2 linked regions of the Cellvibrio sp. PSBB006 genome follow. The protein of the gene in region 1 interacts with the protein of each later gene in a pairwise test. Links are inferred from orthologs where the notes say so. Each region holds a gene or a part of one and is shown on either strand. Other genes may lie near its edges.

What was found.
Region 2: the proteins of rpe (region 1) and eno interact in binary tests that used the Escherichia coli proteins (3 or more experiments, as listed by UniProt). The link is inferred for Cellvibrio sp. PSBB006 from one-to-one orthologs.

Annotation. Positions count from the first base shown.
Region 1 is NZ_CP021382.1:4,778,519-4,784,560, forward strand. Bases 1,205-3,999 are described here. They hold rpe (ribulose-phosphate 3-epimerase), read left to right. Parts: upstream 1,205-2,148; coding sequence 2,149-2,850; downstream 2,851-3,999. Other genes in these bases: CBR65_RS19865 (DUF3530 family protein), read right to left, coding at 1,205-1,954; trpE (anthranilate synthase component I), read left to right, coding at 3,219-3,999. Outside these bases: CBR65_RS19860 (protein kinase), read right to left, coding at 1-827; more of CBR65_RS19865, read right to left, coding at 986-1,204; more of trpE, read left to right, coding at 4,000-4,688; CBR65_RS19880 (aminodeoxychorismate/anthranilate synthase component II), read left to right, coding at 4,691-5,272; trpD (anthranilate phosphoribosyltransferase), read left to right, coding at 5,396-6,042. UniProt on the Escherichia coli protein: Catalyzes the reversible epimerization of D-ribulose 5-phosphate to D-xylulose 5-phosphate.
Region 2 is NZ_CP021382.1:5,112,431-5,118,675, forward strand. Bases 1-2,998 are described here. They hold eno (phosphopyruvate hydratase), read left to right. Parts: upstream 1-853; coding sequence 854-2,143; downstream 2,144-2,998. Other genes in these bases: kdsA (3-deoxy-8-phosphooctulonate synthase), read left to right, coding at 1-817; ftsB (cell division protein FtsB), read left to right, coding at 2,283-2,561; ispD (2-C-methyl-D-erythritol 4-phosphate cytidylyltransferase), read left to right, coding at 2,589-2,998. Outside these bases: more of ispD, read left to right, coding at 2,999-3,308; ispF (2-C-methyl-D-erythritol 2,4-cyclodiphosphate synthase), read left to right, coding at 3,305-3,778; CBR65_RS21325 (YheT family hydrolase), read left to right, coding at 3,806-4,774; tRNA pseudouridine(13) synthase TruD, read left to right, coding at 4,808-5,821; CBR65_RS21335 (protein-L-isoaspartate(D-aspartate) O-methyltransferase), read left to right, coding at 5,956-6,245. UniProt on the Escherichia coli protein: Catalyzes the reversible conversion of 2-phosphoglycerate (2-PG) into phosphoenolpyruvate (PEP). It is essential for the degradation of carbohydrates via glycolysis.

The sequences.
Region 1 (6,042 bases):
TTGTGGGCATACATCAAGGCTGCGCATAAATCTTTCGCCAATCGCAGTGCGGTAGCGACGGGCAGGCCGGTATTGCGATGCTCTTTCAGCAATTTATCCAGCGGGTCACCGTGCAATAACTCCATGGTCATAAACAGGATATCGCCATCGCGATCAAAGTCGTGCACGGTGACGATATTCGGGTGCGCCAGGGTTTGTGACTTGGCGGCTTCCTGCTGGAGCGTGACAAACGCGTCCGGGTGATTCTGGAAATCCTGGTTTAATACTTTGGTGGCGATATAAGGATTCGGATCTTCCGCTTCGACTTTGCGTAGATCACGGGTTTTATACACCGTACCCATGCCGCCCTGGCCCAAAGCGTCTTCCAATAAAAAGCGTTTTTTCAACAAGGTGCCCGCGCCGCTGCCACTCAGTGCCTGTTCGGCCAGCTCACTGGCTTTGGCAAAGCCAGAGGAATTATTGGTCGTATTGGCGCGGTATTGGGTGTATTGCGTAGCGGCAGCGGCGGTCGGGGTTTTGGACGCAGAGGTTTTTGGCTGCGCTGTTGCTGGTTTGCTATCAGCAGATTGGGCGTTTACCTGAATCTTTTTAGCCGGTGCGAAGACCGTGGCCTCGTCTGCGGCAGGCTGTGTTTTTTTGGCGAGCACAGTCGCGTCATCTGCCTTGGGGCGAGCTTTCCTGGCGAGAATGGTCGCATCATCCGCTTTGGGTGCAGACTTTTTGGCAATAACCGTGGCTTGTTCCGCTGGCTTTTCAGGCGGGCGAGCAAGGCGGGTTTTATCATCTGCCGGGGTGGGCGTGTTGGCTGAATCTTTCTTGTCAGACACGCAAGTTTTCCTCTTTGCTCCAGATATTGATTATTGGTAATTCCGTTATGGCTGACGCCAAAAATAGCCGAAAAATAGTAACACGATCGCCGCCTAAAGGCATTCAGCAGAATTAAGGGAAAGCGTTGGAAAATGCGACGGCTTTAACGATTTCCCGATTACTCCTGTTTGTCATCTGATTTTGTTTCCTTTCCCTGCGCATGCCGCTCCATAAAACCGCGTGTTCGCTCTAACCAGAAACTGCGCGGGTTATCGAGGTCTTGCGGCTGTAAAGGCAGCAGTTGAAGCGGGTAATAATTTTCCATCTTATTGCGCAATGCCGCTGCACGGTGGCGCTGTCGGAGGGCGGCCTGCTGGTCATCATTTGCTTGGGTAAACAGATCAAGCACTGGCAGCGCTGGATTGGCGAAGAGTCCTTCCAGTTGCTCGCGAGTCAGCGGCTCCTGGGTTTGCAGATTCACCAGTATCAACGCCTGGGGTGTATTACTGGCAGACGGCTGCAGGGCAGCCATGCTGTCGACCACACTGCTGTTATCCACCAATACCAGAATGTTTTCCTGGCCTTGTTCGCGCAGGAAGGCCGCTGCTGCACCGACGCGACGCGCTATGATCTCGGTGCGAGATGGTTGTGGTTTGGGCTCGGGAGGTTCAGCGGCTGGCTTCTCTTCAGCAGGTGTCGCTTCATCGGCCGCCTCCTGTTGATCCGTTTGTTCTTCCTGGGCAGGCGGGGGTATTTCCCGTTCGGGAACAGCTGATGGTTGCTGTGAGGGCAAGGCGACGGCAAGGGTGACCCAACCGTAACGCGGCAAATAACGCCGCAGGTTTTCAAACGAGGGCGGCCAGCCAGGGGGAACTTCGGCTGCATGGAGAATCAATACGGCGCCCTTGGTTGTCCGTGCTTCCGTCGGGCGAAACAGCGCAAGAATTTTTTCATCCGGCGTTTCCAGCCAACGCACTTCATCCGGCTTGGCTTCTGCCAGCAATTGGTTGTAGCGCTCCTCGCGCGACACGCTGGGTGCAGGTTCCGGCTCGGGTGCTGGCTCAGGAACCGCCGTTTCTGGCGCCGGGTTCGGGGCATTTTCTGCCGGTGCCGCGGTCTGGGCGTGCAAAACGCCATGCGCGGACATTAGCAACCAGGCAACAAAAAGCCAGCAGTGCGGCCGGAGTGAATCCCGATGGATGAGGCGAGTCAAAAGACAGTTCATAGTCCCGGTTTTTCGAGTGGATAGTGATTCATTAGGGCGCAATCTGCTGCCAGTATGGTTTTTTTCAGTACAATGCGGACATTTTAGTCGTTGTCATAACAGTCATCGGGTGATTTATGCAGAACTTTAAGGATTCACGCCAGGCGGACTTCAGAATTGCGCCTTCCATTCTTTCCGCCGATTTCGCGCGCCTCGGTGAAGAGGTGGATGCTGTGTTGGCCGCTGGCGCTGACATGATCCACTTTGATGTGATGGACAATCATTACGTCCCCAACCTCACCATCGGTCCTATGGTGTGCAAAGCGCTGCGGAAATACGGCGTAACCGCACCGATTGATGTGCACCTGATGGTGGAGCCGGTGGATGACCTGATTGGTCAGTTCGCTGACGCCGGCGCGACTTTTATTACCTTTCATCCTGAAGCCTCACGCCATGTGGATCGCTCGCTGCAGTTGATCAAGGATCGCGGTTGTTTCGCTGGTTTGGTGCTTAACCCGGCCAGTTCGCTGGACGAAATCAAATACGTGATGGAAAAGATGGACATGCTGCTGTTGATGTCCGTTAACCCCGGTTTTGGTGGACAGCAGTTTATTCCTTATGTGCTGGATAAGGTGCGCGAAGCGCGTGCGCTGATCGATGCCAGCGGCTATAACATTCGCCTCGAAGTCGACGGCGGTGTATCTACCGAAAACATCCGTGCGCTGGCCGCCGCCGGGGCCGATACTTTTGTATCCGGCTCGGCCATTTTTAATACCGACGATTACGCCGCGACCATTGCGGCCATGCGTGCGGAACTGGCATTGGCCAATAAGGGTTGAACCGGTTGCAGTCGGCGGGGTTATATTAAGTAACCGGTTAAATTGTGAAATATTGGGGATAGGCAGTCTGGTTTTATTTGAGTAAACTGGCCGCCAGTCCATAAGGAGAAGCCCTGTGAAACTTTCAGGCTTACATCTGCAAGAGCGTGCCGCCCTCGTCGCCCGATGGCGTCGCTAGTCCATTTCTGCCCGCGCGCAGTCTGTCTAGCTAGCACTTATTATCTAGCCTCGCAGTCTGTCAGCAGCCGGGTTGTCTTCACCTCATCTGTTGTCCGACATCTTTCATGCCGCGTCAGGCGCAGATGAATTACCCGATAAAAATAGCGTGATTCGCCCACCTCTTGCGGGCGAACCCGAAAGGTAAATCCATGACTCCTGAACAATTTGCTGAGTTGGCCGCGCAAGGCTATAACCGCATTCCGGTGATGCGCGAAGTGCTGGCTGACCTTGATACTCCTTTATCTTCCTATCTGAAATTGGCCCGCGGGCCTTATTCCTATCTGTTTGAATCCGTGCAGGGCGGCGAAAAATGGGGTCGTTATTCCATGATCGGCCTACCGGCCCGCACGGTATTAAAAGCCTTCGGTGAACATATTCGTATCGAGCGCGATGGTGTCGTGGTTGAGGAAACTACCCAGGCCGACGCTCTGGAATTTGTTGAAGCATTCAAGCAGCGCTATCGCGCGCCGGAGTTGCCGGGTCTGCCGCGTTTTACCGGTGGCCTGGTGGGTTACTTCGCTTACGATTGTGTGCGTTATGTTGAGCCGCACCTGAAAGCCAGCGAGCCTAAAGATATCATCGGCACACCGGATATTTTATTGACGGTGTCCGATGAGGTACTGGTTTTCGATAACCTCGCCGGTAAATTGATTTTTGTCATTCATGCCAATCCGGAGATCGACAACGCCTACCAGATCGCGACGCAACGTCTGGATGAATTGGAAGCGCGCTTGCGCGGTCCTGTGCCGTCAACGCCGGATTTAACACTCGGTATGAACGGCGCCAGTGAACAGAAATTCCGCTCGCATTACGGTGAGCAACCGTTTCAGGACGCGGTCAATCGCATCAAGGATTACGTGCTGGCCGGCGATACCATGCAGGTGGTTATCTCCCAGCGTTTATCTATCGATTTCACGGCGGAACCGCTGAATTTGTATCGCGCACTGCGCAATTTAAATCCATCGCCTTACATGTATTTCCTGGATTTGGGCGATCACCATGTAGTGGGTTCCAGCCCGGAAATTCTGGCGCGTCTGGAAGACGGTGACGTAACGGTGCGGCCTATCGCCGGTACCCGTCGTCGCGGCCATACGCCGGAAGAAGACAAAGCCCTGGAAGCGGAACTGGTGGCCGATCCGAAAGAAATTGCCGAGCATTTGATGTTGATCGACCTTGGCCGCAACGATGTCGGTCGCGTGGCTGAAGTGGGCAGCGTAAAGCTCACCGATAAGATGGTGGTCGAGCGCTATTCCCACGTAATGCACATTACCTCGAACGTCACCGGCAAGATCAAACCTGAATTGCGCGCGATGGATGTACTGCGCGCAGCCCTGCCGGCGGGGACGCTCTCCGGTGCGCCCAAGATTCGCGCGATGGAAATCATCGACGAACTGGAAAGTGAAAAGCGCGGTATCTATGGCGGCGCGGTGGGTTATATCGCCTGGAACGGCAATATGGATACCGCCATTGCAATTCGTACGGCAGTTATCAAAGACGGCAAACTTTATGTGCAGGCCGGCGCCGGTGTCGTGGCCGATTCAATACCAGCGCTGGAGTGGAAAGAAACCATGAACAAAGCGCGCGCCATCTTCAAAGCCGTCGACATGGTGGGGGAATAATCATGATACTGATGATCGACAACTACGACTCCTTTACCTATAACGTGGTGCAGTACCTGGGCGAGCTGAAAGCGGATGTGGAAGTCGTGCGCAACGATGAAATTACCGTGGAGGACATCGCGCGTCTGGCGCCGGAAAAGATCGTGATTTCACCCGGCCCCTGTACGCCCAATGAGGCGGGTATTTCGGTGGAAACCATCAAGACTTACGCTGGCAAGATTCCCTTGCTCGGCATTTGTCTCGGCCATCAAAGTATCGGCCAGGCATTTGGTGGCAAGGTCATTCGCGCTCCTCACGTCATGCACGGCAAAACTTCACCGGTGTATCACGCCGATAAAGGTGTATTTACCGGGTTAAAAAACCCCTTGCAGGCCACGCGTTACCATTCGCTGGTAATCGAAAAAGAAAGCCTGCCGGATTGTTTGGAGATTACTGCCTGGACCCAGGATGCCGATGGCAACATGGCGGAGATCATGGGGGTGCGCCACAAAACCCTGGCTGTAGAAGGCGTACAATTTCACCCTGAATCTATCCTGACTGAACAGGGCCACGAATTGCTGCGCAACTTTTTGAATGGCGTATAACCGACGCGCAGTCGGGCTGTCAGGGACGGTGCGATTGCGCGGTTGTTGAAGTAAATTTACTCTGTCGCTGACAAGCTTTTCCCACACACAAAACCGTGAATGGTAACAACAAGGTGGATGGCAATGGACATAAAACAAGCTCTGAATAAATTAGTCGCGCACATTGATCTCTCGACCGAAGAGATGACCATGGTGATGCGCGAAGTGATGACCGGCGTCGCGACGCCGGCACAGATTGGTGGGTTTCTCGTTGCCTTGCGCATGAAAGGAGAAACCCTGGACGAAATTACCGGGGCCGCTATGGTCATGCGCGAACTGGCGACCCAGGTAAACATCGAAGCGGAATATCTCGTGGACACCTGCGGTACCGGCGGTGACGGTGCCAACCTGTTTAACATCTCCACTGCCAGCGCGTTTGTGGTGGCAGCCGCGGGTGGTCGGGTGGCCAAGCACGGTAATCGTGGCGTTTCCAGTGCTGCCGGTAGCGCCGATGTTTTGGAAGCGGCGGGCATCAAACTTGATATTACGCCGGAGCAGGTGGCCCGTTGCGTAAAAGAAATTGGTGTTGGTTTTATGTTCGCGCCGGCGCATCACAGTGCCATGCGCTATGCCATCGGCCCTCGTCGTGAATTGGGCCTGCGCACCATCTTCAATATGCTCGGTCCCATGACCAACCCGGCCAATGTTAAACGCCAGGTTATCGGTGTGTTCAATGGCGAGCTGTGCAAACCCATGGCCGAAGTATTGGCGCGTCTGGGTAGCGAACATGT
Region 2 (6,245 bases), 330 kb from region 1 along the record:
CGTCGGCAACACCTTGCCGTTTGTGTTATTCGGCGGCATGAATGTGCTTGAGTCGCGCGATATGGCGATGCAGGTTGCTGAAGCTTATGTGAACGTAACGCAAAAATTGGGCATTCCCTACGTCTTCAAAGCCTCTTTCGATAAAGCTAACCGTTCATCCATTCATTCCTATCGCGGTCCCGGTATGGAAGAGGGTTTAAAGATTTTTCAGGAAATCAAACAAACCTTTGATATTCCGGTGATTACCGATGTGCATGAAATTTACCAGTGTCAGCCAGTAGCGGATGTCTGCGATGTCATTCAATTGCCCGCGTTCCTGGCGCGTCAAACTGACCTGGTCATGGCCATGGCGAAAACCAATGCGGTTATTAACATTAAAAAGCCGCAGTTTTTAAGCCCGGGTCAAATGAAAAATATCGTGGAAAAATTCCGTGAGTGTGGCAACGATAAAATTATTTTATGTGACCGTGGCACCAACTTTGGTTATGACAACCTGGTGGTGGATATGCTGGGTTTTCGCACCATGCGCGAGGTCAGTGATAATGCGCCAGTGATCTTTGATGTGACGCACTCCCTGCAATGCCGTGATCCTATGGGTGCTGCATCCAGCGGTCGTCGACACCAGGTGGCCGAGCTGGCTCGTGCGGGTATGGCGGTGGGCCTTGCCGGTTTATTTCTGGAAGCGCATCCCGACCCGGATAACGCCAAATGCGATGGCCCCAGTGCACTGCCATTGGACAAGCTGGAACCTTTCCTTGCGCAAATGAAAGCGCTTGATGATCTGGTAAAACACTTTCCTCCCCTGGACATCAAGTAATCTATTAATTTTTTAAAGAGAAACATTGGAGTAACCATGAGCAAGATAGTCGACATTAAAGCGTTTGAAGTATTGGATAGCCGCGGCAACCCCACGGTCATGGCGGAAGTCATTCTGGAGAGCGGTGCAACAGGTTCAGCTTGTGCACCCTCCGGCGCTTCAACCGGTTCTCGCGAAGCCCTGGAACTGCGCGATGGCGACAAGTCCCGCTATATGGGTAAAGGTGTGTTGAAAGCGGTTGATAACATCAACAGCACCATCAAAGGTTTGCTGGTGGGGATGGATGCACTGAACCAACGCGCATTGGATGACGCCATGCTTAAAGCTGATGGTACTGACAATAAATCAGTACTCGGCGCTAACGCCATTCTGGCGGTATCTCTCGCAGCAGCAAAAGCGGCAGCGATTGCTAAAAACGTACCGCTCTATGCTCACATCGCTGACCTGAACGGCACCCCCGGTAAATACTCCATGCCAGTGCCGATGATGAACATCATCAACGGTGGTGAGCACGCCGACAACAACGTCGACATCCAGGAATTCATGGTGCAGCCAGTCGGTGCAAAAACCTTTGCCGAAGCCCTGCGCATGGGCGCAGAAATTTTCCACAACCTGAAAAAAATCCTGCACGACAAAGGGTTGAATACTGCTGTAGGTGATGAGGGTGGTTTTGCGCCCAACCTGCCCTCTAACGAAGAAGCTCTGAAAGTAATCGCCGAAGCGGTGGAAAAAGCCGGTTACAAATTGGGTGACAATGTGACGCTGGCACTGGATTGTGCGGCGTCTGAATTCTACAAAGACGGCAAATACGATCTGGCTGGTGAAGGTAAAGTGTTCAGCTCCACCGAGTTCTCTGATTACCTGGCAGACCTCGCCAACAAATACCCGATTATCTCCATCGAAGACGGCAAAGACGAAAGCGATTGGGACGGCTGGGCTGACCTGACCAACAAGATCGGTAACAAGGTGCAATTGGTTGGTGATGACTTGTTCGTGACCAATACCAAAATCCTGAAAGAAGGTATCGATAAAAAGATCGCTAACTCTATCCTGATTAAATTTAACCAGATCGGTTCGCTGTCTGAAACTCTGGATGCCATCAAGATGGCCCAGGATGCCGGTTACACTGCTGTGATTTCTCACCGCTCCGGTGAAACCGAAGACACTACCATCGCCGATCTGGCCGTGGCTACCGCTGCCGGCCAAATCAAAACCGGTTCATTGTGTCGTTCTGACCGCGTATCCAAGTACAACCGTCTGCTGCGTATTGAAGCCGAATTGGGTGCCGCTGCAGCTTACAAAGGTCGAGCAGAGTTCAAGGCATAAGTTGTTCCTTGTTATACAAAACGGGCCCTCAGTGGCCCGTTTTTGTTTTCTACTTAACATGTCGATCATCAGCGGGTGCTATTCCCCGCCACAATTGTGTAAGATTGCCGATCATCACTCATGAGCAACTGACGCCATTATGAAATGGATGCTGGGTATTTTGATCATTCTGCTGGCTGCACTACAGTATCGTCTGTGGATCAGCGAAGGTAGCCTTGCCGATGTCAATCGACTGGAGCGGGAGATCAAGATACAACAAGCGGATAATAGTCGGTTACGCGAACGCAACCGGATTCTTGCGGTTGAGGTTGAAGACCTGAAAACCGGCCTCGACAGTGTGGAAGAGCGCGCGCGTAATGACATCGGTATGATCAAAAAAGACGAGACATTTTTTATGATTCTCGAACCCCGACAGTAGTCCGGTCAGCCCTTGCTTAACCACTCCATGGCTCACTCAGATACCTCACCGCGTTATTGGATTATCGTACCGGCTGCCGGTGTCGGTAGCCGTATGGGCGCGGCGATACCAAAGCAGTATTTAACCCTGTCAGGTAAAACAATCCTCGAACACACGCTTGAGCGGCTGCTCTGTTTGCCCACGGTATCCGGCTTGCTGGTTGCTGTCAGTCCGACGGATAACAACTGGCCGCAGTTGCCGATCAGTTCTGACCCACGCATTACCCGTGTCGACGGTGGCGCTGAGCGCAGCGATTCAGTTTTGAATGCATTAAATACGTTGGCGGAACAGGCGCACGCCGAAGACTGGGTGCTGGTGCACGATGCCGCGCGACCTTGTATCACGCTTTCGCTTGTTCAAACCTTGTGCGCGGAATTGGCAGAAGATCCGGTGGGAGGCATTTTGGCGGTGCCGGTCAGCGATACCATCAAGCGGGTCGATGTAAACGGGACTATTATTGCTACCATGGATCGTCGCGAGCTTTGGCAAGCACAAACGCCACAACTGTTTCGTTACGGTTTATTGCGCGCATCACTCGCCAGCGCGCTGGCAAGCGGACAAGCCATCACCGACGAGGCATCCGCACTGGAAGCCAATGGTCATTCCCATCGCGTTGTTGAAGGTCGCGCAGATAACATCAAGATTACCCGACCGGAAGACCTGGCATTGGCGCACACTATCTTGCAGCAACAGGAAGATACAATATGAGAATCGGGCATGGCTACGATGTTCACGCCTTCGGTGTCGGTGACAAGATTGTTATTGGCGGAGTAGTAATTCCTCACCATCACGGCTTGGTTGCACACTCAGATGGCGATGTACTTTTACACGCATTAAGTGATGCGTTATTAGGCGCGGCAGCCTTGGGCGATATAGGCAAACATTTTCCCGATACCGATATGCAATACCGCAATGCGGACAGCCGCGCATTACTGCGCATGGTTTACAGCAAAGTAAAAGCCAATGGCTGGTGCCTGGAAAATGCGGATATGACTATCGTTGCCCAGGCGCCGCGCATGGCGAATTATATTCCTCACATGGTCGGCCATGTGGCAGAAGATTTACAGTGTCAACTGAACCAGATCAATATTAAAGCTACCACGACAGAGCGTTTGGGTTTTACCGGACGCGAAGAAGGCATTGCCGCGTATGCTGTTGTGTTGCTGACCAAGCTGTGATGCCAGTCGTGAAAAGGATATTCCACCATGCCCATTATCCATTCTGAATTTCGTTCTCCCTGGTGGATGCCCGGCGGGCATATGCAAACCTTGATGCCGGTCATTATGCGACCTCTGTCGTCGTCAACAAATATTCGTTTTATCGATCTCCCGGATGGTGACCAACTCGCCGCCGATTTTTATACAGCGGATATTTCCGCCGACCAGCCGCGTAAATTATTGATCGCCACCCACGGTTTGGAAGGCAGTTCGCGTCAACCTTATGTATTGGGTATTTGTCACGCGGCGCGGAAGAGCGGTTTTGATGTGCTCGCCTGGAACCTGCGCGGTTGTGGAGAAACTGATAACCGTCTGGCCAAGTTGTATTACTCCGGTTGCAGCGAAGATCTTGACGCGATGGTGGTCTGGGCTGAACAACAAGGTTACCGTGAAATTTATTTAGCAGGCTATTCACTTGGTGGCAATATCCTACTGAAATGGTTGGGTGAACAAGGTGATAAAGCGCAAGCGCGCGGCGTTCGTTGTGCTGCAACGGCATCGGTACCGGTTGATTTGGCCGGTTGTGTGCAAACCCTGGATCACTGGAGCAAAATGATTTATCGACTGCGTTTTGTCGGTGATATGAAAAAGCGCTTGCGTCGTAAAGCTAAAAAATTTCCCGGCACTATTGATCTTTCTGTACTCGACAAGATAAATACTCTGCGCGATTACGACCATTATGTTTCTGCGCCACTGAATGGTTTTGCCAGTGCGGAAGATCTATATGCTCGTTGCAGTGCAAAATATTTCCTACACAACATTGCTGTACCCACGTTATTGGTTAATGCGCAAAATGATCCATTTTTAAATGCGGCATGTTATCCGCTGGTCGAAGCACAACATCATTCACTGCTCACACTCGAATTGACCAGGACCGGTGGCCACGTCGGTTATTTAAGTCATGCTGGCGATTGGTGGATGGATCGGCGGTTTTTACATTACTTCGCTCAATACTGATATTCACTTTCTTCTTAAGAGTTTTACTGCGTTATGTCTGCACAATTTCCGTTGGATTTTCCCTGTGCGTTCGGTTCACCGACACACGTCGGTGATTTTCGTTTACTGCCGGAGGACTTCCAGGTGGATGAAGTCCTGGGCTTTGAGCCGCAGGAGGAGGGTGAACATGTGTATTTGCATATTCGCAAGCGCGGTGAGAATACTGCCTGGGTTGCGGAGCAGATTGCACATTTGGCACAGGTCAGCATCAATGATGTGGGTTATGGTGGACGTAAAGACCGGCATGCCGTTACCACACAATGGTTCAGTGTTTATTTACCCAAGGGACAGGAACCTGATTGGCAATTGTTGAATAGTGATTCGGTACAACTTCTCGCGCGGCATCGACATTCGCGCAAACTGCGTCGCGGCGATCACGAGGAAAATAAATTTGTCATTCGGCTGCGCAATGTTCAGGCCGCCGCGGTGAGCGATACTGAACAGCGCCTGCAACTTATCAGTGCCCAAGGTGTACCCAATTATTTCGGTGAACAACGCTTCGGTCATCAAGGTAATAATTTAGTGTTGGCGCAACAGCTTTTTGCCGGCAAAGCGATTCGCGATAAACAAAAACGTGGTCTGGTGTTGTCGGCAGCGCGCTCGTATTTATTTAATCTGGTTGTGGCCGCTCGGGTGCAGGAAAGCAATTGGTCTATGCTGTTGTCAGGTGATCCTGAAGCTGCGCCCAGTGGCCCGCTCTGGGGGCGTGGCCGGCTGACCAGTTCATCGGCAACCTTGGCGGTGGAGCAGGAAGCACTAAAGGATTGGACTGAGTGGTGTAATGCACTGGAGCATGTCGGCCTGCATCAGGAGCGTCGGCCTTTGGTATTGCGTCCTCAAGCGTTGAGCTGGCATTGGGAAGATGGTGTGACCGCACAGCATCTGGTGATCAGTTTTGCGCTCGGGAGCGGTGAATTTGCGACGGCGCTATTGCGCGAAATTTTAGTGCTGCAATCCGCTCCGACGAACCTTGTTGGGGCTGCCGAGGGAAAACCTGAAGCGCAGTGAGAGTATGGTATAGTTGGCCAATTTTGGGGTGGCTGCTGTGGTAGCCAGATAACAATGAACCCGTCAGCTAAAGAACCGGGTACAGAAAAAGGTGAGGGCTGAGCGTGAGCAGTTTGATCTTCGAGGGCATTGGTATGACCTCGCAACGCACCCGTGAACGTTTGATACAACGCCTGAGTGAACAGGGCGTTACCAACATCCGCGTCCTGGACGTCATTCGCAACACACCACGCCATATCTTTCTGGATGAAGCCCTCTCTCACCGCGCCTATGAAGATACCGCGCTACCCATCGGCTACGGCCAAACGCTTTCCCAACCTTACATAGTGGCGCGTATGACGGAAATCCTGTTGGGAGCCAGCGGCGGTAAACTTGAAAAGGTTTTGGAAGTAGGTACGGGGTCCGGGTATCAAACTACCATCCT